DNA from 2 places in the Ensifer sp. 38_S197 genome. Region 2 is predicted to be linked to the other one. Evidence: predicted binding sites of a transcription regulator. Region 2 holds the regulator's gene; the other holds the start of a gene.

Region 1 (11,239 bases), 2.1 Mb from region 2:
GAAGGGGACGAACATCCGCTAAGCCTCAGTTTTCTCCGGTGCCGATCTCCGAGAGATCGTAGGGCGTCGTCTGGTACATCTCGTTGATCCAGTTGCCGAAGAAGAGATGCGCATGGCTGCGCCAGCGGTTCTGCGGCGGCAGGGTCGAGTCGTTGTGCGGGAAATAGTCGTGCGGCAACTTGATCGGCACGCCGGCATCCACGTCCCGGAAGTATTCGTCCGACAACGAGGTGGAATCATACTCCACGTGGTTGAACATGTAGAGCCGGTTGCCCTTTTTCTCGTGCACGAGGCAGACGCCCATCTCCTTCGATTCCATCAGGATTTCGAGGCTCGGCACCTTGTCGATGTCGGCGCGCCGGACCTCGGTCCAGCGCGAGACCGGGACGGCGAAGTCGTCGGAGAAGCCGTTGAGATAGACGGAGGAGCGGTTGAGATTCTGGTGACGGTAGACGCCGAAGGCCTTCTCGGCGAGCGGGTATTTCGGCACGCCGTGGAAATGGTAGATCGCCGCCATCGCGCCCCAGCAGACATTGAGCGTCGAATGCACGTTGGTCGCCGTCCAGTCGAAGATCTGCTTCAGCTCTTCCCAATAGGTGACGTCCTCGTATTCCAGCGTCTCGACCGGCGCGCCGGTGATGATGAAGCCATCGAACTTGCGGCCCTTCACCTCGTCCCAGGTCTCGTAGAAGGAGAGCAGGTGATCTTCCGAGGTGTTCTTCGCGCGATGGGCACCGATGCGCACCAGCGACAGTTCCACCTGCAGCGGCGAGGCGCCGATCAGGCGCGCCATCTGGATCTCGGTCTTGATCTTGTTGGGCATGAGGTTCAGAAGCCCGATCTGGAGCGGGCGAATATCCTGACGGATCGCCACGGTCTCGGTCATCACCCGCACGCCCTCATGCACGAGGGTTTCGAAAGCGGGCAGTGTATCGGGAATCTTGATGGGCATGGGCTTCCACTCGATCAATACAAAAAAACCGGCGGCGATTGATCGCGACCGGTCCTCGGAAATCCAACTTTCCTCGGCCCTTTAGCGACTTGTTTAACGTGGCTGCAAGCCGGCCGGCCAAATCACCACGGGGAATTTGATAGCGCGACAGGGACGCGGGGGTCAAGAAAAACGATTCGGGGGTGCGATAGACCCCTCATTCCGCTGCCGCGACTTTCTCCCCGCAGGTGGGAAGAAGGAAGGTTGCCAGCCTGCGCTCGGTCCAACACCGCCTGGTTGAACCGGCGGAGCATTCTGGTGATGTCTTGGCTGCTGCGCACGTCCCCTCTCTCCGCTTGCGGCGAGGGGGCTGGGGTGAGGAGCGAATTTACACCAAGTGCAGAGCGTCCCGCATTCCATATCCCAACTGACGCCCCGCCTCGTCGATGCCGAGCCAGAAGAAGCGGAAGCGGATCGGCGGGCCGCCGCTATCCGGCGTCATCTCGCGGTGCAGCCATGTCTGCCACTGCTCTCCAGTAAGGGCGACGTGAAAATAGTGTCGCCGATGGCAGATGGCTCTACCGTCCTTCCAGTAAGAATAGTCCTGCGTGACGAGGTGCGTGAGCGGCTGCGGTGGCGTCAACCCTGTTTCCTCGACGAACTCGCGCGTTGCCGCGACTTCCGGGCTCTCGCCCGGCTCCATCGTGCCACCGGGCACCTGCAGTTCGATCTCCGGAAAGTCCGGCTCGTCGAAGACCAGCAGGCGGCCCTGCCAGGTGGCGTAGATCAGCACCTTGTGCGCGTCCGGGCTCATCCGTCGCGGCGCGCCATGAAGGCGAGGCGCTCGAAGAGGTGGACGTCCTGCTCGTTCTTCAGAAGTGCGCCGTGCAGCTTCGGCAGCATGGTCTTGGCATCGGCCCTGAGATCGGCCGGATCGACTTCGTCGGCGACGAGCAGCCGGATCCAGTCGAGCGCTTCGGAAGTGGAGGGCTTCTTCTTGAGGCCCGGCACCTGGCGGATGTCGTAGAAGGCGGCAAGGGCCGCCGAAAGCAGCGTCTTGCGGATGCCGGGATAGTGCACCTCGACGATGCGGGCGAGCGTTTCGGCATCGGGAAAGCGGATATAGTGGAAGAAGCAGCGGCGGAGAAATGCGTCCGGCAGTTCCTTCTCGTTGTTGGAGGTGATGATGACGATCGGCCGGTGGCGCGCGCTGATCATCTCGCCGGTCTCGTAGACATGGAATTCCATGCGGTCGAGTTCCTGCAGCAGGTCGTTCGGAAACTCGATATCGGCCTTGTCGATCTCGTCGATCAGAAGCACCACGCGCCGGCCCGCCTCGAAGGCCTGCCAGAGCTTGCCCTTGCGGATGTAGTTTTTGACCTCGTTGACGCGTTCGTCGCCGAGCTGGCTGTCCCGCAGGCGCGAGACTGCGTCGTATTCGTAGAGGCCCTGCTGTGCCTTGGTGGTCGACTTGACGCTCCATTCGATGAGTTCGAGATCGAGGGCGGCAGCGATCTGGCGGGCAAGCTCGGTCTTGCCGGTGCCGGGTTCGCCCTTGACGAGCAGCGGCCGCTCCAGCCGGATCGCAGCATTGACGGCGATCATCAGGTCCTTGTCGGCGATATAGTCGGCGGTGCCTTCGAATTGCATGGTCGTCTTCCGGTTCAGCATAGGTCTAGTGGAATGAATTTGACATTTGAGTCCCGTTTTCCGCACGCGCTCAACTCAAATGTCAAATTCGAAAATTCCACTATCATCATAGTGTTACTCGTGGTCCTCAAGATTCCGACATTTGCTCTCGAGGGCGCTGAGATCGCATGCAAATGTCGGAATCAGACCACTAGCAAAGCGATGCCTATGGACTATCGCATATTGGCTTAATTCGGAATCGATTTGAGAGGAGATGGTGCGAGCAGAGGGGCTCGGCGTCAGCCGCGAAGGGCGGTGACTTCGATCTCGATCAGCATTTCCGGGCGGATCAGGTCGCAGACGATCATGGTTGCGGCCGGCCGGATCTCGCCGAAGACTTCGCCGAAGATGGGGAACACCCGATCGGCGAAGCTGGCATCGGTGACGTAATAGTGATTGCGCACCACGTCGGAAAGCGAAAAGCCCGCTTCCTTCAGCGCGCCCTCGATCGTCCTGAGGCAATTGCGCGCCTGCTCCTCCACCGTCTCGGGCATGGTCATGGTGGCATAGTCGTAGCCGGTCGTGCCGGAGACGAAGCACCAGTCGCCCATCGCGACGGCACGCGAATAGCCTGCCGTCTTTTCGAAGGGCGAACCGGAGGAGATGAGCTTGCGCGCCATGTCGCCCGCTTTAGGCCCAGGGACGCGAGGCGCCGACCGACTTCTCAAAACTGTCGATGGCGGTCGCCTTCTCCAGCGTCAGGCCGATATCGTCGAGGCCGTTCAGCAGGCAGTGGCGCTTGAAGGCGTCGATCTCGAACTTGATCGAACCGCCGTCCGGACCGGTGATTTCCTGGGATTCCAGGTCGACCGAAAGGATGGCGTTGGAGCCGCGCGAAGCATCGTCCATCAGCTTGTCGAGGTCGGCCTGGCTGACGACGATCGGCAGAATGCCGTTCTTGAAACAGTTGTTGTAGAAGATATCGGCAAAGGACGTGGAGATCACGCAGCGGATGCCGAAGTCGAGCAGGGCCCAGGGGGCATGTTCGCGCGAGGAGCCGCAGCCGAAGTTGTCGCCGGCAACGAGGATCTTGGCGTTCTGATAGGCGGGCTTGTTGAGCACGAAGTCCGGATTGACCGAGCCATCCTCGTTGTAGCGGGCTTCGGCGAAGAGGCCCTTGCCAAGGCCGGTGCGCTTGATCGTCTTCAGGTAATCCTTCGGAATGATCATGTCCGTGTCGATGTTGACGACGGGGAGGGGTGCTGCGACGCCGGTGAGCTTGACGAATTTTTCCATAACTTCAGGCCTTCGATTTCAGAAGAATGTTGCGTAGCGTTTAGAGCAGTTCTACGCAGAAATGAAGGAAAATCTGTCCAACACGCGTCGTCGGGCGGGTGAAAATGCCCGCCCGCCCAAAGTTCCGTCCGGATTTCGTCGCCGGTAAGGGTCAGCCTGCTTTCACCGGGCTGTTCATTGCCCAGAGAACGCCGAAGGGATCGCGAACCTGACCATAGCGGTCGCCCCAGAACATCACCTCGACCGGCGTCACCACTTCCGCGCCGGCGGCGACCGCGCGGTCCCACCAGGCATCGATGTCGTCGACGGTGAGCGTCAGGGTGAAGGCCTGCGGCTTTTCGAGCGGATGGCCGTATTCCGGATAGGCATCGGCCAGCATCAGCGAGCTGCCGTTGATGTAGAGATGGATGTGCATCGTCCGGCCCTGCTCGTCCACCGGATGCCGGTTGACCTCCTTGGCGCCGAAAGCCCGCGTGTAGAATTCGGCCGCCTTCACGGCGCCATCGACCTGAAGATAGGGCAGAAGACCGTTCAGAACCGGTGCCGGCTTCTTCGTTTCAGTTTGCTGCGTTTCGATGTCCATGTCGTTCTCCATTCTGTTCGAAGAGCCAGGACCGTGCTGGCCTGTCTCAAGGACGGGGATAACGCGCCCGATCCGACATGGGGATGGAAAAAATTTCGCAGTCAAAATTTCGCAGTTTGGGGAGCTATGATCTTTTGCAGGAAGCAATGGTCGGCGAGCCGATCATCGATCGGCCCGATTCCGGATCACAGCCTGAGGATCGATCCCGATCGCTGGGGATCAGAGGTCGATGATCGTGCCGCGACCGTCGTTCCAGATGCGCATCTCGCGCTGGCCAGGGGCGGCGCCTGCGGCGGCCGGACGCGCCGTGGCGCGGGCTGGCTTGAGGTTCAGACGGGCGGCAATGGCGCTGCCGATCACGACGACGGCGGCGATGCCGGCCAGTGCCAGCGCCAGCGAAGCGGTCAGAACAAAGGCCGCGAACGTGATGGTCAAGGCTGCGGCCGTAAAGAGGACAGAGCGAATGCTTTGCATAATCGTTACCTTTCTGGTTGCGATGTGGTGGTTTGCAGCTCCGCTTGCAAGGGGTGGCTCTTATGAAAGGGTGCGGCGGTTCGCCTCGTCTTGCGGAACGAAGGAAAGGCGGGCACAACTGAAACATGAACAAATCGATCGAACATCACCCCATGCGCCTGCGCCGCTCGGTGCTCTCGGTGCCGGCCGACAATGCCCGTGCACTTGCCAAAGTCGCTGAACTCGCGACGGACGCCGCGATCTTCGATCTCGAGGATGCGGTGGCGCCCGAGCGCAAGGTGGAAGCGCGCGAGGCGCTGGTGCAGTTTCTGACGGCGAGCCGGCCGGATTGCGAAATCGTCATCCGCATCAATGCGATCGGCTCCGACTTCGGCCAAGGTGACCTCGCTGCGGCACTTTCTGCCAACCCCGACGCCATTCTGCTGCCGAAGGTCGAAAGCCCGGCGGATATCCAGGCGGCGGCCGACTGGCTTACCGAGAACGATGCGCCGGAGACGCTGCGTCTCTGGGCGATGATCGAGACGCCGCGTGGCGTCATCAACGCGCCTGTTATCGCCGAGACCGGCCGCACCTTCGGCGGACGGCTCGATTGCTTCGTCGTCGGCCTCAACGATCTGCGCAAGGAGACCGGCGTGCCGGATCGTCCAGGCCGGCCCTTTCTCGTCCCCTGGCTGATGCAGATCCTGCTGGCGGCGCGGGGTGGCGGGCTCGACGTCATCGACGCCGTGTTCAACGACTTCCGCGATGTTGATGGTTTCGACGAGGAATGCCGGCAGGGCCGCGACATGGGCTATGACGGCAAGATGCTGATCCATCCGGCCCAGATCGGCCCGGCGAACGAGCGCTTCGGCGTGGAGCAGATCGCCGTCGACGAGGCGCGCGCGATCATCGCCGCCTTCGCGGCTCCGGAAAACACCGGCAAGGGCGTCATCAATCTTAATGGGCGCATGGTCGAGCGGCTGCACCTCGACCAGGCCATGGCGCTTGCCACCAAGGCGGACCTTATCGAGAAACGAAAGGCAAGATCTTGAAACTCTACCGCTTCCTGACCGGCCCCGACGACGCCTCCTTCTGCCACAAGGTGACGGCGGCGCTGAACCAGGGCTGGAGCCTGCACGGCTCACCCACCTATGCCTTCAATGCGGATACGCAGCACATGCAGTGTGGCCAGGCGGTGGTCAAGGAGGTCGAGGGCAAGGATTACACCCCGGATATCAAGTTGTCGGAGCAGTAGACGGGCCGTCCCGCGCGTTTGCCCTCCGCTTCACACTTTCCCGGAATTGCTTTAGCCGCCGACGTGCTCGACGCTGGCTTCGATCCGTTCCATGTCGTCGTCGGAAAGGCCGAAATGGTGGCCGATCTCGTGGATCAGGACATGGGTGATGATGTCGCCCAGCATCTCCTCGTTCTCTGCCCAATAATCGATGATCGGACGGCGATAGAGCGTGATCCGGTTGGGGAACTGACCGGTTTCCATGGTGAAGCGTTCGCCGATGCCGCGGCCTTCGAAGAGGCCGAGCAGGTCGAAGGGCGTTTCCAGCGCCATGTCCTCGAAAACATCGTCGCTCGGGAAGTCGGCGACCTCGATGATGAGGTCGGTTGTCAGCTGACGGAACTCCTGTGGCAGGTGGCCATAGGCTTCCAGCGCGAGCTGTTCGAAAGTGGTAAGCGTCGGTGCGTGGCGTTCCCGCCAATCATCGGTGTGGTCAATGCGGGCCATAGGCACTCCTTGTTGCCCTCCATATAGCGATTTTGCCTTTGTTTTTCGAGTGTTGAATTCCGCAGACATAAGGGCAGGAATAAATTCTTAGAATTGGCTGTTGACTCATTTAGCAAGCTCTGGAATCAATTAGAACATAACATGAACATTTATGATGGGAGTTGACCGTCATGGCCGACAAAGCCGTGCAGCGGGAGACGGTACTTTCGCTCCGAGAGACCATAGCCAGGATCGAAAACCGTCGACTTCCGGGCGTCGTGCGCGCCGCCAAGGCGGCTGACCCCGGCGGCTTCCGTCAGCGCGAGGAAGATGAATCCGGCCGCAAGGCGCTTACGCTCGGGGTTCCGGATCTGGACGCGCTTCTCGAAGGCGGCCTGCCGCTCGAAGGCATGACGGAAATCCGCAATGCCGAGACGCGTGATGCTGGTGCTGCCGCCGGTTTTGCCGCCGCACTCGGTGTGCTCTGCCAGCAGGCGCGCCTGGAAAAGGGCGAGCCGGCAGCTCCCGTTCTCTGGATCAGCCAATCGCTGGCCTCCAACGAAGCGGGCATGCCCTATGGGCTTGGTCTGAAAGCTTACGGGCTCGATGTCCGCGGCCTCGTCTTCAGCCTGCCACGCACGGTGAAGGATGCGCTCTGGATCGCTGAAGCCGCGCTTTCCGTTCCAAGCTTCTGTGCCATCATCCTGGAAATTCGCGGCAATCCTGCTGCCCTTGCTCTCAGCGAAAGCCGGCGCCTGCATGTCCGCTCACGGGCGGGCCACGTTCCTCTTCTGCTCCTGCGCCAGTCCGGACACGAGGAGGCCAGCAGCGCCTTCTTTCGCCTCCTCGTCGAGCCGGCGCCGGCGCGTGAGCGCCCTCTACCGGATGGATCGATGCTTCGCGGCAGCATCGGCCATCCCGTCTTTCACGTCATTGCCGAGAAGAGCAGGGCTCCTGCGCCGCTCGGCTTCTTCCTGGAGTGGAATCCCCATGACCGCCGCCTTTACCCCGTCGAGCCCCTACCAGCCGCTGCTGCGGCAGATCCAGAACCAGCGCATTCTGTCGCTCGCCTTTCCGCATCTTCCGGCCGATCGGGTCGCCCGCAAGCGCTGGGGGAACTCGTGGCTTTCCCGCGGGCGTCCTGAGCATCCGCCCGTCGTCTTCGCCGACAAGGTGAAGAGTGCGATGCGTCTCGTCGCGCTCGACGGTTATGCCGAGAAGCGTGGGTTTCACATTGGCCAGGGGGTTGCCGAGGCTCGGGCCATGTGTCCCGAGATCGACGTGCTGCCGGCCGATCCCGCCGCTGACCGGGCTCTGCTCGAGGGCCTTGCCGATTGGTGTTGCCGCTATACGCCGCTGGTCGCGCTCGATGGCGACAGCGGCCTCTTTCTCGACATCACCGGCTGCGCCCATCTTCTCGGTGGGGAAAAGGCGCTTCTCGACGATCTGCTCGCCCGCCTTTTCCATCTGGGGGTCGAGGCCTGTGCGGCGATCTCCTCCTCGGCCGGGCTTTCCTGGGCGGTGGCGCGCTTCGGGTCCGAAGGCATCATTGCCCCGGATGAGGCCGCACGGGTGCTGGCGCCGCTGCCGATGGCGGCGCTCCGGCTGCCGCGGGAGACGATCGAAACGCTTGGCCGGGTTGGGCTCAAGCAGGTCGGCGACATCCTCGAAGCGCCGCGCGCGCCGCTTGCCCGCCGGTTCGGCGCGATCCTGCTTCTGCGCCTTGATCAGGCGCTCGGGCGGGAGGACGAACCTTTGTCGCCACGGCTGCCCGTCGCCGCCCTTTCGGTCGAGCGCCGTCTCGGCGAACCGGTCCAGGGCGAAGACGATATTTTAGGCCTGACGGAAGAGCTGGCGGTGCGGCTGAAGCCGGAACTGGAAAAGCGTGGGGAAGGCGGGCGGCTGTTCGAGCTTCTGCTCTTTCGCGTCGACGGCGCGGTTTTCCGCATCGCCGCCGGCACATCCTCGCCGCTCAACGAGCCGCTGCGTGTCGCCGGTCTTTTCCGCGAGCGGCTGCAGGCGGTGCATGAGGATCTCGACGCCGGCTTCGGCTTCGAAATCCTCAGGCTCTCGGTTCCGAAGAGCGAAAAATACGAGGTGATGCAGGAGGATTTTTCCGGCACGCCGGATCGCGAGCGGCCGCTTGCGGCCTTTGCCGATCGGGTCATGGCGCGGTTCGGTGCGGAAAGCCTGCTGGTGCCGGCTCTCGCAGAAAGCCATGTGCCGGAGCGGGCAGCGACTTTCCGCCCGCTCACGGATCTGGCGCTGATCAGCAAGGCTGAGGAGCCGGTGGAAAACATGCCCGCGACCCTGCTTGCCGCCGCGGCCCGGCCACAGCGGCTCTTTCCAAGCCCCGAGCCGGTGGAGGCCGTGGCCGAGGTGCCGGAGGGGCCGCCGAGAAGCTTCCGCTGGCGCCGCACGTTGCATCGCATCGCGCGCGCCGAAGGGCCGGAACGGATTGCCGGCGAATGGTGGCTCGATGGCGAGCCGGCGATGGAGCGCGATTATTTCCGGGTGGAAGATGAGCGCGGCCGGCGGTTCTGGCTGTTTCGCGAGGGTCATTACGGGGCTGCCGCCCCGCCCCGCTGGTTCATGCATGGAGTCTTCGCATGAGCGGCGCTACCCCCTATTTCGAGATCGGCGCCTGGTCGAATTTTTCCTTCCTCGAAGGCGCCTCCCATCCGGGCGAGATGGTCGTTGCGGCAAGCCGCCTCGGCATTGGTGGCCTTGGTATTGCCGACCGCAATACGGTGGCAGGGGTGGTGCGCGCCCATGCACAGGCCAAGGTGGAGAAATATGCCTTCCAGCCCGGCGCACGGCTCTCCTTTGCCGAAGATCTGCCTGACGTGCTTGCCTACCCCTTAAATCGCCGCGGCTGGGGCAATCTCTGCCGGATGCTGAGCGCCGGAAACCTGCGCGCCAAGAAGGGCACCTGCACGCTCTACGAAGCCGATCTCGTCGAATGGGGCGAGGACCTCTTGCTTGTCGTGCTGCCGGATCCGGTGATCGGCGCGCCGGAGGCAACCCTGCTTGCCGATTTCCTCAAGCGGCTGAAACCACATTTTGCCGATCGGCTCTATCTGGCGCTGGTGCCGCGTTATGACGGCTTCGACCAGCTTGCCTTTGCCGGGCTTGCGACCATCGCCCGCCATGCGGCGGTCAAGCCCGTCGCCACCAACAGTCCGCTGTTTCATGTCGCCGCCCGGCGGCCGCTCGCCGATGTCGTCACTGCCATCCGCGAACATGTGACGATCGCGTCGGCCGGCTACCGGCTGCACGCCAATGCCGAACGGCATCTGAAGACACCTGAGGAAATGGCGCGCATCTTCCGCGACTATCCGGAAGCGATCGCCAATACCGGGCATTTCTTTGGGAGGTTGAAGTTCTCGCTGTCGGAACTCGAATATCAATATCCGGATGAAAGCATTCCGGGCGAGACGCCGACTGAGACCCTGCGGCGGCTGACGATGGAGGGAGCGCGCGAGCGGTATCCTGAAGGCATTCCCGATAAGGTTTCAACGCAGATCGAGTACGAGCTCGAGCTGATCGCGGGCAAACGCTACGAGCCCTATTTCCTGACGGTGCGCAACATCATGCAGTTTGCGCGCAGCGTTCATATCCTGTGTCAGGGCCGCGGGTCGGCGGCGAACTCCACCGTCTGTTATTGCCTGGGCATTACCGAGGTCGATCCATGTGAGACCACCCTACTCTTCGATCGCTTCCTCTCGACCGAGCGGGACGAGCCGCCGGACATCGACGTCGATTTCGAGCATGAGAAGCGGGAAGAGGTGATCCAGCACATCTACCGCACCTATGGCAAGGAACATGCAGGGCTGACGGCCGCCGTCATCAGTTACCGGGCGCGCTCGGCCGGCCGGGAGACCGCCAAGGCCTTCGGCTTTTCCGAGGACGTGCAATCGGCGCTCGCTGGCTCGGTCTGGGGCTGGTCGGTCGCCGATCTTTCCGAGCGTGAGGCGCAGGCTGCCGGTCTCGACACGAAGGACCCGACGACGGTGAAGGTGCTCGATTATGCCACCGAGCTGATGAGCTTCCCGCGCCATCTTTCCCAGCATGTCGGCGGCTTCGTCATCACCCGCGACCGGCTCGACGAGGTGGTGCCGATCATGAACACGGCAATGCCCGACCGCTACATGATCGAGTGGGACAAGGACGATCTCGACACGCTGAAGATCCTGAAGATCGACGTGCTGGCGCTTGGCATGCTCACCTGCATCGCCCGGGCCTTCGCGCTTCTCGACCGGCATTACGGGGAGAAGAAAACGCTGCACCAGCTCTTCAAGGATGACCAGAAGGCCGTTTACGACATGATCTGCCGGGCCGATACGATCGGTGTCTTCCAGATCGAAAGCCGGGCGCAGATGAGCATGCTGCCGCGGTTGAAGCCCAGGAAATTTTACGATCTCGTCATCGAGGTGGCGATCGTCCGGCCGGGGCCGATCCAGGGCAACATGGTGCACCCCTATCTGAAGCGACGGGAGCAGCATGCTCGGAAGATCCCCATCGAATATCCGAGTCCTGAACTGGAGGTGGTTCTGGAGCGAACGCTCGGCGTGCCGCTCTTCCAGGAGCAGGCGATGCAGATCGCCATCACCGCCGCCGGTTTCTC
Region 2 (11,239 bases):
ATACCGCTGGGCCTCATCGTTCTTTCGCACGATATCCCGTCCGTTCGCCGCCGCCGCCGTCGCTTGGCTGTCTGGTGGGCACGCTGGCGCGGACGCGCGAATTCCTCCAACGGCTCGTGACCCAAGAGCTGCCGCCCACTTTTTCGATAGATCGCGAAACATTTGATCGATCTGGATCGCAACCAGCCTGAGCGCTTCCCGCTTCTCCACCATTTGATTCCCACCGAACCAGCGAGCCCCTTGTTGAGGGAGGGCGCCGAAAACTTTTCGGCAACCCATCAAACGCATAATGCGGTCGCGAATCAGGATGGGGACGCATGGCCAAAGCCACTACGAAACGTCGAAGCCGGAATTCCGGTCGGAGCAGGGGTAAACAAGGTGGAATGGCACCGTGGTATCTGGCTGCGGCGCTGACCATTGGCGGCGTGGTCGCCTATGATCACCGCGCCGAATTGAAACACTGGCCGGTGGCATCGGACGTGCTGGCCTTCACATCGCGCCACGAATCGAAGCCGAAGCCCGTTCGCGCCGCTCAGAAAACGGACGAGCGTCCCGCCCAGCAAGTCGAGAGGCAGAAACCGAATCCGGTGACGAGAGTCGCGCTTGCCACGCCGGTGCCGTCCGTTGACGTCGGTGCAAAGGCGCCGACACCTGAAATGCGGCCGAACGAGGAAGTGAAGACGGCATCAATCCGCACGGATCAGTTTTATTTCTGCGGGATTCGCAACGACAATTGCGTGATCGACGGTGCCACCTTCCTGTACCGTGGCGAAACGATCCGCGTGGCAGACGTCGACGCACCGCGCATCCGCCAGGCGAGCTGCGACAAGGAGCGTTCGCGCGGCTTTTACGCCAAGCAGCGCCTGCGCGAACTGCTGAATGCGGGTGACTTCAAGCTGGAAGCGGCGAGCGGCCGTCCGGATGCCAAGTCCGGTGAAAAGCTGCGGCTGATCACCCGCGGCGACCAGTCCATCGGGCGCGTGCTCGTCAACGAAGGGCTGGTGCGGCCATGGACGGGGCACGCGACGCCCTGGTGCTGAAGCCAATCCGGGATGCGATCGGCGGAGCTTCGCGATCGCTCTGTGGAAAGTATCTATCTTGCAAATCGACGGCGCGTTTTTCGGAAAATGCCTCTTGCGGTTTTTCTGCAATCATTCTAAATCCGCGCCAACGCTCGGTTATCCGAGCTGTGAGGCCTCGTGGCGGAGTGGTGACGCAGAGGACTGCAAATCCTTGTACCCCGGTTCAATTCCGGGCGAGGCCTCCAAAAACTCTCACCTCATTCTCGTGTGAACAGACGTTCTGCCTCAGGGCAGAGCGATTGCATGATTGTTGCTTTGCCTCCACACGCCCGCGCAAGCCACGTTTTCTAGGTCTCGTTCGGATCTTATCGCTTCGGTGAAATCGGTAGAGGGGGAACGATGACTCCGCTGGCATCAGCCGCATCGGTAGCGTCCGTCATCATCAAACGGAGGCAATGGCATTTATGAAAGCGAAACTTGTCCTGACGGGACTGGCCCTCTTTGCTGCGACCGCTATCGAGGCGCGGGCAGAGGACCTGGTTTTCAAACTGAAGAACAACACGAGCGCGGTACTGACGAACTTTTACACGTCGCCCGTAGGCGTCAACGAGTGGGAGGACGATGTTTTCGGCCGGCAGGTGCTGAACCCCGGAGAAGACATGGAGATCACCATCGCCGACGGCCGGGATGTCTGCAAGTACGACATGCGCTTCGAGTTCGAAGAAGGCTCTGGCCTCGATACGACCGAAGATACCCAGGACCTCTGCGAACTCGGCGAATACACGATCCACGAATAAGCGGCGCGACGTCAGATCGTCGCAAACAGACAAAGGGCCTCGCCGCTGCTTACAGCGGCGAGGCCCTGTCAAACATCAGATTTTGTCCGGAGGTCAGTGGTAGCGGCGGATCAGTCCGACGAGCTTGCCCTGGATTTTCACCCGATCGGGCCCGAAAATCCGTGTCTCGTAGGCGGGATTTGCGGCTTCGAGCGCAATCGATGCGCCCTTGCGTCGGAAGCGCTTCAGCGTCGCTTCCTCGTCGTCCACGAGCGCCACGATAATATCGCCGGGATTGGCCGTGTTGCTATTGCGGATGATCACCGTGTCGCCGTCGAAGATGCCGGCTTCGATCATCGAGTCGCCCTTGACTTCGAGGGCGTAGTGTTCGCCGTTGCCGATCATGTCGAGCGGAACGGTGATGTCATGCGTGTTGTTCTGGATAGCCGAGATCGGCACACCGGCAGCGATGCGGCCCATCACAGGCACTGAAACCGAACTATTTTCGGCCATTGGCGCCGGCTTCGGCAGCGCGGCTGGAGGAGGTGCAGCCGGTTTGCCGAGGCTGCCCTCGATCACGCTCGGCGAGAAACCGCGGCGCGGCTGCTGCTGGCTGGATGCGTAGGCTTCCGGAAGCTTGATGACCTCGAGCGCACGGGCCCGGTTTGGCAGACGGCGAATGAACCCGCGTTCTTCGAGCGCCGTGATCAAGCGGTGAATGCCGGATTTCGACGCCAGGTCGAGCGCATCCTTCATTTCATCGAATGACGGCGGTACACCCGACTCCTTCATGCGTTCGTGAATGAACAGAAGCAATTCCTGTTGCTTGCGGGTCAGCATGGCACGTCGCTCCAGAGGCGTGAAACAAATCAAGAACAGACACTATCTGTTCCATATGTGTTCTGCAAGTGCCTAAAATTCCGTGAATTCAGGCAATTGGCGCGTCTGCGCCTGTCGATCGGTCACTTTTACGGGAGCAAAGCGGGTTTGGGCGATGAATACGTGCGAAATGGGGCCCGCGGCGTGGCACATCGCGAGGCCGTGGGTTTGATTCGAACGATTCGTGAGCGTTGTCGTGGAGCAGGCCAGGGGATGCGTTCAAGTGGAATCGTTGCAGCGGAAAGGTGCCCCGGAAACAAGGGTGCTAGAGCGACCTTGGTGCGTTCATCGGAACGCACGGCGCTTTAGGCCGGCTGCGTGGTCGAGCAGGCGTCTTCGAATTCCCTCACCGTCTCGGGGGTGTTGTCTTCGGGAAGCACGGCGTCCGCCGCATCGGTCGCGACAGGGGTGTCGCCGTCATAGACGAACGACTGGATGTAGAACGCGATCGCGCCCTTCCACACTTTGCGTCCGTCGATCTGATGGCAGGGAACGGCGGATTCGAAATCGGTCTGCAGTTCGTCAACCGTGGCGGCGCTGAGCTTGACGTCAGGCATATTGGGCGATGCGACTATCGAAGCGAGGAGCAGGGCGGCAAGCACGGTGATCGTCCACTTTGATGCAAGGGTGGGACTACGGGTCGGTTAACGATGTGAACCGCGCTTTCGTTCCGGAGTCCAGCAAGCCTGGCAATCACGCTGACGTGTTCAACAGCTCTTTGAGTGTAAGCTGTGACTGTTTTACGTCATGCAGCCGATGCAGAAAGGCGGAGAACGGAAGTTGCCGTGTCGGGATCGGTGCGGGCGTGGCTGATATCGAGGATCGGCACGTCTTTGCAGCAGCGGCGCTCACTATAGTGAGTGCTGCGACAACGATGCCGGCGCCAGCGCATTTTCAGTGGGAATGGCGGACAGGGTGGGATTCGAACCCACGGTACGGTCTCCCGTACGCTGGTTTTCAAGACCAGAGCCTTAAACCACTCGGCCACCTGTCCTTGCCTGAAGTTGGCGCTAATGGCCTACCGGGCACGGCGTTATTGCGCGAAGCCCTGTCGCTTTGCAAGATTTAACATGCATCGCCGAAAGATTTTCTCGGTGGCCGTGCCTGAGGGCGCAGGCCTGCTGCGCCGGCAACCATCTGTAAACCATAACGCATGAAATCCCGCGCTGATCTGTGGATGAGTTCGCATTTTTGCCTTGTTGCTGTCATGGTTCATCGACTGTTCCGTTTCGGGACGCCGAGATTTCCGCTGGGGGCATGAGCGGAAGGTTTCGAGTACGGCTTATTCGATCGATGTTGTGGGACAGATGACATCCAGTAAAAATGCGGCATATCTGGTCAAGGGATTGCGCCTTGCGGCGGTCCCCATGCTGTGCGTAACGCTTGCGGCCTGCGGATCCACGTCGAGCATCAAGAAGTCCAAGTCGCGCAGCAAGGAATACTTCGCCGAATCCGTTTATGGTGTGAAGGCGAGCCCGCGCGTTGCCAACGGAAACAATATTCCGAAGGGCGGCGGACGTTACCAGGTCGGCAAGGCCTATCAGGTCAAGGGCAAATGGTATCAGCCGAAGGAAGACTTCGGCTACAACAAGACCGGTGTCGCTTCCTGGTACGGCTCGGCATTTCACGGCCGGCTGACTGCCAACGGCGAGGTCTACGACAAGGCGCATCTGTCGGCCGCCCATCCGACGTTCCCTCTGCCGAGCTATGCGCGCGTCACCAACATGGAAAACGGCGCGTCGGTGATCGTGCGCGTCAACGACCGTGGCCCCTATGAATATGGCCGCATCATCGATGTCTCCTCGAAGACCGCCGATATGCTCGACATCAAGCGCAAGGGCAGCGCGCAGGTGCGCGTACAATATGTCGGCCGCGCGCCGCTCGAAGGCAACGACATGCCCTATCTGATGGCTTCTTATGTCCAGAAGGGCGAACGTGGCCCGAGCGTGATGCCGGAGGGCCAGATCGCGACCGGTGTGATGGTCGCATCGAACGAGCCGTTCCGCAATCAGAGCCTTGGCACGCTCACCGTTCCCGCAAAGGCTTCGCTCGACGTCGGCGAACCGGTGACGGCACTTGCCGCGCCTGTGCCGCAGTTCGCCCAGCCGCAGTCGCTGAATGAGTTCGTGATGCTCCCGGAGATCGGCCCGATCCCGCGCGAGCGGCCGGAATTCATCCCGATGCCCGACGGCAACGCGGCCTACGCGGCAGCCTATTACGAAGTTCGCGTCAGCGACGCCGAGTCGCCGTTTGAAGCGATCATGGCAGACAAGAAGCAGCTTACCCCCCAGGTGATTGTCGATTACGCGAAGCACCAGAAAGCAAGCGGTTCTGTCCGACAACCGTAAGCGGCGTTGTGCCAAAATGACCACGCTGCTATGGCCAAGGGGAAACGGGAGTTTCCCATGCGCATGAAGATGTTTTCGGCGGTGTTTTTCGGTGGTGTGTTGTTTGCTGGCGCCGTACTTGCGCAGACGCCGACGCCTGCCTTCGATACCAAGGCAAAGCAGATCCTGCTGGTCGATGCCGAAACCGGCACCGTGCTCTTCTCGCGTGCCGAAAACCAGCCGATTCCGCCGGCATCACTCGCCAAATTGATGACGATGGAAGTCGTGGCTGAGGCTCTCGGCAAGGGCGAACTTTCCGCCGAAACCACCTTCGAGGTGTCCGAGCATGCCTGGCGTACCGGTGGTGCCCCGGCCGGCACCTCGACGATGTTTGCCGCATTGAAATCCCGCATCCGCGTCGCCGACCTGTTGCAAGGCGTGGCGGTGCAGCTTGCCAATGATGCCTGCATCATCCTTGCCGAGGGCATGACCGGCAACGAGGCCGCTTTTGCCGAGCGCATGACGGCGCGCGCTCGCGAGCTCGGCATGCCGGTTGCGACGTTCCGCAACGCCACGGGGCTGCCTGATCCCGGCAACCAGATCACGATGAGCGAACTGGTAACGCTCATGCGGCATCTCCATGAGGCCCATCCGGATCTCTACCGGCTCTATTCGCAGCCGGAGTTTGAGTGGAACAAGATCCTGCAACGCAACAAGAACCCGCTGATCTCGGCCAATATCGGTGTGGACGGACTGGCGACCGGTTTTGCCGAAGGCTTCGGTTTCTCCCTGGCCGCCTCGCTGCAGCGCGGCGGCCGCCGGGTCTATCTCGCCATGGGCGGTCTCGAAACCGACAAGGAGCGCATCGAGGAGAGCCGCAGGGTGCTCGATTGGGCGATGACCGCCTTCGAGAAGAAGCGGATTTTTGCCGATGGGGAAGCGATTGGCGAAGCGGCCGTCTATGGCGGCGATGCGTCTCACGTCCCCCTGGTGGCGGGCGGTCCCGTCGACGTGCTGTTACCAGTCGACAACCCGGAACGGCTGACGGCACGGATCGTCTATAGGTGGCCCTTGCGTGCACCGGTGGCGGCTGGAACGGAGGTCGGCGTCGTCAAATTGTGGAATGGCGAGAAACTGCTGCGCGAAGTGCCGGTCAAGACCGCCAGCGCCGTGGGGCAGGGCACGTTGACCAGCCGCGCTCTCGATGCGCTGCAGGAGCTGCTGTTCTTCTGGATTTAGTCGCCCTATCTGCGGTGAGCCTGTTCCTGCCAATTCATCGCCGCCTGACGGTTTCGCACCGCGGACCAATCGGCTAAACAGGGCCGGAGCGGGATGAGGAAAAGCGTGTGCGGTTTTCCGCCCGCATCCCGGTCTAACTTATGAGAACCGGTCATGATGATTGGGTCGATTCGACCCAATCATCATGACCGGGGTCGCATGCCGATATGGGAAAGCATGGTGTCGCTGAAAAAAGGTCTGTTCGTAACATTCGAGGGCGGGGAGGGTGCCGGCAAGTCGACGCAGCTCCGCCTTCTGGCCGAATCCCTGCGCGCTCACGGCTACGAGGTGCTGACGACGCGCGAGCCTGGGGGATCGCCCGGCGCCGAAGCGGTCCGCCACGTGCTGCTTTCGGGGGCGGCGGAGGCCTTCGGGGTTAAGATGGAAGCGATTCTCTTTGCCGCGGCCCGCAGCGACCACGTCGAAGAGGTCATCCGCCCGGCGCTCGAACAGGGCACGATCGTGCTTTGCGACCGCTTCATGGATTCCTCGCGCGTCTATCAAGGGATCACCGGCAATCTCGAACAAAGCTTCGTCGAAAGCCTCGAGCGCGTGGCGATCAACGGCGTCGTGCCGGATCTGACCGTGATTTTCGATCTGCCGGCCAGCATCGGCCTCGAACGGGCGCAGCGGCGCGCCGGCGACGACAATCCCGACCGTTTCGAGAAGGAGCAACTGGAGACGCACGAAAAACGGCGGGAGGCCTTTCTCGATATCGCCAGGCGCGATGCCGAGCGATGCCGGGTGGTCGACGCGACGCAACCCGTCGAGGCCATCGCCGCCGAGGTGCTTTCGCTCGTGGAGTCGCTGCTGCCGCACGGTAACGGCGCCGACGCTGCGACCGAGGAAGTCGTGTCATGAGCGCGGAAAGAGCCGGCGTCCTGGATGGCGCCATCGCGCCCGCCGAGAACAATCGGCTATTCGGCCATGAACAGGCGGAAAGCTTCCTGGCGCAGAGCTACCGCTCCGGCAAGGGACACCACGCGATCCTGATCGAGGGGCCGGAGGGGATCGGCAAGGCGACGCTCGCCTTCCGCTTTGCGCACCACATTCTGAAACATCCCGAACCCGCTGAAGCGCCTGCCGCGCTTTCCGATCCCGATCCGTCTTCCGCCATCGGGCGGCAGCTTGCCTCGGGTGCCTCGCACAATCTGCTGCACCTGACGCGGCCGATCGATGAAAAGACGGGCAGGGCGAAGGGCGCGATCACGGTCGACGAGGTTCGGCGCGCCGGCAAGTTCTTCAGCCAGACGTCCGGTACGGGCAACTGGCGGATCGTCATCATCGACCCGGCCGACGACCTCAACCGCAATGCTGCCAATGCCATCCTGAAGATACTCGAGGAGCCGCCGCGCCGCTCGCTTTTCCTGGTGCTGACGCATGCGCCTGGAAAATTGCTGCCGACGATCCGCTCGCGCTGCCTGCCGCTACGGCTGAAGCCGCTCGACGCCGTTCCGCTCCGCCAGGCACTGGCTCATCTCGGATTCGATCTCGAGGGCGAGAATGCCGAGCGCATCGTCGCGGCCGCCAATGGCAGCGTCGCCGAAGCGCTGAAGCTGATCAATTATGGAGGGCTGGAGATTGCCGCGACCTTCGATGGGATCCTCGCAGGGCAGGGCCCGGCGGTCCGCAAGGACATGCACAAGCTGGCGGACGTGCTCTCGGGCAAGGACAGCGAAACGATCTTCGAGTTTTTCCAGGCGCTCGCCAGCGACCGCATCATGCGCGACGCGCGCGAGGCCGCGATTGCCGGAGACATCATGCGCGCCGAGCGCTTCGCGCGGCTATCGGCCTCCGTGACCGAGCGCCTGACGGTCAGCGACGCCTACAATCTCGACCGCAAGCAAACCATCCTGTCGCTGCTCGACGACATGAAGGCGGCGCTATAGCGTCGCCTGGAAGCGCCATTTGCGCTCGATTGCCGCCTGCAGGTCAAGCTTGTGGTGGTGGGCGAAGAGCAGGACATGCCCGAGCAGGTCAGCGGTCTCATCGGCCATCAGGACCTTGAGTTCCTCCGTTGATTTTCCGTGACGCCGGCCACGACCGCTAAGCTTGTTCCAGACCTGGGTCAACTCCCCAAGTTCCTCCTGCATCTTCAGGATGAACCAATCGGAATCGCGCTCGATCCCGTGCGCGCCGGCATAGCCGGCAGAGGCGGTTTCAAATTGGCTGCCAAGTCGCTCCAGCATGACTCACCCTCTTCTTTCTGTTTCCGTTTTGTTCTAGTCGGCGCGTGCGGATTGCGCAAGGTTTTCGGCGTCGGCGGGATCTCTCCGGCAGGCCTTTTCACGGATCGCATGTTTCTTCCTTTAAGCGTATGCGCTAAGAGCGTGCGTAGCTTAATCCGAGATAGATCGAATCCGCCTATGAGAGACACGTCCCCTTTCTACATCACCACCGCGATTTCCTACCCGAACGGCCGGCCGCATATCGGCCACGCCTATGAGTTGATCGCGACCGATGCCATGGCGCGCTATCAGCGCCTCGACGGACGTGACGTGTTCTTCCTGACCGGCACGGACGAGCACGGCCAGAAGATGCAGCAGACGGCGCGCAAGGAAGGCGTGACGCCGCAGGAACTGGCCGATCGCAACTCCGCGGAATTTCAGAAGATGGCGGTACTTCTGAACGCGTCCAACGACGACTTCATCCGCACGACCGAAAAGCGCCACCACGAGGCGTCGCAGGCGATCTGGATCCGCATGGGCGAGGCTGGCGATCTCTACAAGGATTCCTACGCCGGCTGGTATTCGGTACGCGACGAAGCCTACTACCAGGAGAACGAGACCGAACTGCGCGACGATGGCGTCCGCTATGGGCCGCAGGGAACGCCGGTCGAATGGGTCGAGGAGCAGAGCTACTTCTTCCGCCTCTCCGCCTATCAGGAGAAGCTCCTGAAGCATTACGAGGAAAACCCTGATTTCATCGGACCGGCCGAGCGTCGCAATGAAGTGATTTCCTTCGTGAAATCGGGTCTCAAGGACCTCTCGGTTTCGCGCACGACCTTCGACTGGGGCATCAAGGTTCCGAACGACCCGGCGCATGTGATGTATGTCTGGGTCGACGCGCTGACAAACTATCTCACTGCCACTGGCTATCTCGACGATCCCAAGGGGCCGCGCGCCAAGTTCTGGCCGGCGAACGTCCATGTGATCGGCAAGGACATCATCCGCTTCCATGCGGTCTACTGGCCGGCGTTCCTGATGTCGGCCGGCCTGCCGCTGCCGAAGCGCGTCTTCGCCCACGGCTTCCTGCTCAACAAGGGCGAGAAGATGTCGAAGTCGCTCGGCAACGTCGTCGATCCGTTCAACCTCGTCGAGCATTTTGGTCTCGACCAGATCCGTTATTTCTTCCTGCGTGAAGTCTCCTTCGGTCAGGACGGCAGCTACAGCGAGGAGGGGATCGCGACCCGCATCAACTCCGACCTTGCCAATGGTATCGGCAACCTGGCGAGCCGTTCGCTGTCGATGATCGTCAAGAACTGCGACGGTCAGATCCCGGTCTGCGGCACCTTGACCGACGAGGACAAGGCGATGCTGGCGGCCGCCGACGCACTGTTGGAAACGACGCGCGACGAGATGGGCAAGCAGATGATCCACCGGGCACTGGCGGCGATCATCGCCGTCGTCTCGGAGACGGACCGCTATTTCGCCGGCCAGGAGCCCTGGGCTCTGAAGAAGACCGATCCGGCGCGCATGGGTACCGTGCTTTACGTCACCGCCGAGGTCGTGCGACAGATCGCCATCCTGCTGCAGCCCTTCATGCCGGAATCGTCGGCAAAGCTGCTCGATCTGGTCGCCGCTCCGGCAGACAAGCGCAACTTCGCAGCACTCGGCGAGGCGGGACGCCTTGTCTCGGGTACACCGCTAGAGGCGCCGAAGCCGGTCTTCCCGCGCTATGTTGCACCGGAAGCGCAATAAGGCACTTTGAGCATGCTGATCGATACGCATTGCCATCTGGATTTCCCCGACTTCGAGGCGGAACGCGATGCCATTGTCGCGCGTGCGCGCGAGGCCGGTGTCGAGCAGATGATCACGATCTCGACCCGCGTGAAGCGGTTCGAGACGATCCTTTCGATCGCCGAAGCCTATCCGAACGTTTTCTGTTCCGTCGGCACGCATCCCCACAATGCGGATGAGGAACTGGACATCACGACCGAAGATCTTGTCCGGCTATCGGCACATCCGAAGGTGGTTGCGATCGGCGAGGCGGGTCTCGACTATTTCTACGACAACGCGCCGCGCGATGCACAGGCCGAGGGCTTGCGCCGTCATATCGCCGCAGCGCGCGAGACCGGTCTGCCGCTCGTCATTCACAGCCGTTCGGCCGATGAGGACATGGCGGCGATCCTGACCGAGGAAACCGGGAAGGGGGCTTTCCCTTTCCTTCTGCACTGCTTCTCTTCCGGTCCTGACCTCGCCCGCCTCGGCGTCGAACTCGGCGGCTACGTGTCCTTTTCGGGCATCCTGACCTTCCCGAAATCCGAAGAACTGCGCGAGATCGCCAAAACCGTGCCGCACGACCGGATGATCGTCGAGACCGACGCGCCTTATCTCGCGCCGAAGCCGTTCCGCGGCAAGCGCAACGAGCCGGCCTATGTCGCCCATACGGCTGCGGTGCTCGCTGAAACGATCGGTGTGAGCACCGAGGAGATCGCAACGATCACGACGGAAAACGCCTTCCGCATCTTCTCCAAGATGCCGAGGATCTGACATGGCGTTCCGGCGCGCCTTCACCATTCTCGGCTGCGGCTCGTCGCCGGGCGTCCCGCGCATTACCGGTGACTGGGGCGCCTGCAATCCTGAGAACCCAAAGAACCGGCGCATGCGCGCGGCTCTGCTGGTCGAACAGACCGCGCCCGATGGCGGCAAGACGACGGTCGTCATCGACACCGGGCCGGATTTTCGGGCGCAAATGGTTGCAGCAGAGGTGCGCCACGTCGATGCGGTGCTCTATA

Evidence for each region. Region 2 encodes LexA, which represses DNA repair genes until DNA is damaged. Its sites were predicted from a motif close to TGTTCNNNNTGTGTTCNG; they were not measured.
Region 1: the regulator LexA is predicted to act here: its motif matches at 6,764-6,781, upstream of AC1Z3V_RS16235 (ImuA family protein).

The regions. Positions count from the first base shown of each region.
Region 1 is NZ_JBXOVZ010000002.1:617,788-629,026, reverse strand. Features, by position in the region: gene AC1Z3V_RS16290 (vWA domain-containing protein) at 1-15, opposite strand, end outside; gene metA (homoserine O-acetyltransferase MetA) at 26-952, opposite strand; SAM riboswitch at 1,014-1,091, opposite strand; gene AC1Z3V_RS16280 (NUDIX hydrolase) at 1,320-1,745, opposite strand; gene AC1Z3V_RS16275 (AAA family ATPase) at 1,742-2,581, opposite strand; gene AC1Z3V_RS16270 (RidA family protein) at 2,860-3,240, opposite strand; gene leuD (3-isopropylmalate dehydratase small subunit) at 3,251-3,856, opposite strand; gene AC1Z3V_RS16260 (VOC family protein) at 4,008-4,439, opposite strand; gene AC1Z3V_RS16255 (hypothetical protein) at 4,659-4,913, opposite strand; gene AC1Z3V_RS16250 (HpcH/HpaI aldolase/citrate lyase family protein) at 5,039-5,944, shown strand; gene AC1Z3V_RS16245 (DUF1737 domain-containing protein) at 5,941-6,147, shown strand; gene AC1Z3V_RS16240 (metallopeptidase family protein) at 6,199-6,633, opposite strand; gene AC1Z3V_RS16235 (ImuA family protein) at 6,804-7,757, shown strand; gene AC1Z3V_RS16230 (Y-family DNA polymerase) at 7,798-9,225, shown strand; gene AC1Z3V_RS16225 (error-prone DNA polymerase) at 9,222-11,239, shown strand, end outside.
Region 2 is NZ_JBXOVZ010000002.1:2,697,121-2,708,359, forward strand. Features, by position in the region: gene AC1Z3V_RS26160 (hypothetical protein) at 1-120, shown strand, start outside; gene AC1Z3V_RS26165 (thermonuclease family protein) at 384-1,040, shown strand; tRNA gene AC1Z3V_RS26170 (tRNA-Cys) at 1,194-1,267, shown strand; gene AC1Z3V_RS26175 (hypothetical protein) at 1,487-1,819, shown strand; gene lexA (transcriptional repressor LexA) at 1,913-2,638, opposite strand; gene AC1Z3V_RS26185 (hypothetical protein) at 2,983-3,279, opposite strand; tRNA gene AC1Z3V_RS26190 (tRNA-Ser) at 3,582-3,671, opposite strand; gene AC1Z3V_RS26195 (septal ring lytic transglycosylase RlpA family protein) at 3,985-5,025, shown strand; gene AC1Z3V_RS26200 (D-alanyl-D-alanine carboxypeptidase family protein) at 5,083-6,243, shown strand; gene tmk (dTMP kinase) at 6,460-7,143, shown strand; gene AC1Z3V_RS26210 (DNA polymerase III subunit delta') at 7,140-8,171, shown strand; gene AC1Z3V_RS26215 (pyrophosphatase) at 8,166-8,471, opposite strand; gene metG (methionine--tRNA ligase) at 8,649-10,202, shown strand; gene AC1Z3V_RS26225 (TatD family hydrolase) at 10,215-10,994, shown strand; gene AC1Z3V_RS26230 (MBL fold metallo-hydrolase) at 10,996-11,239, shown strand, end outside.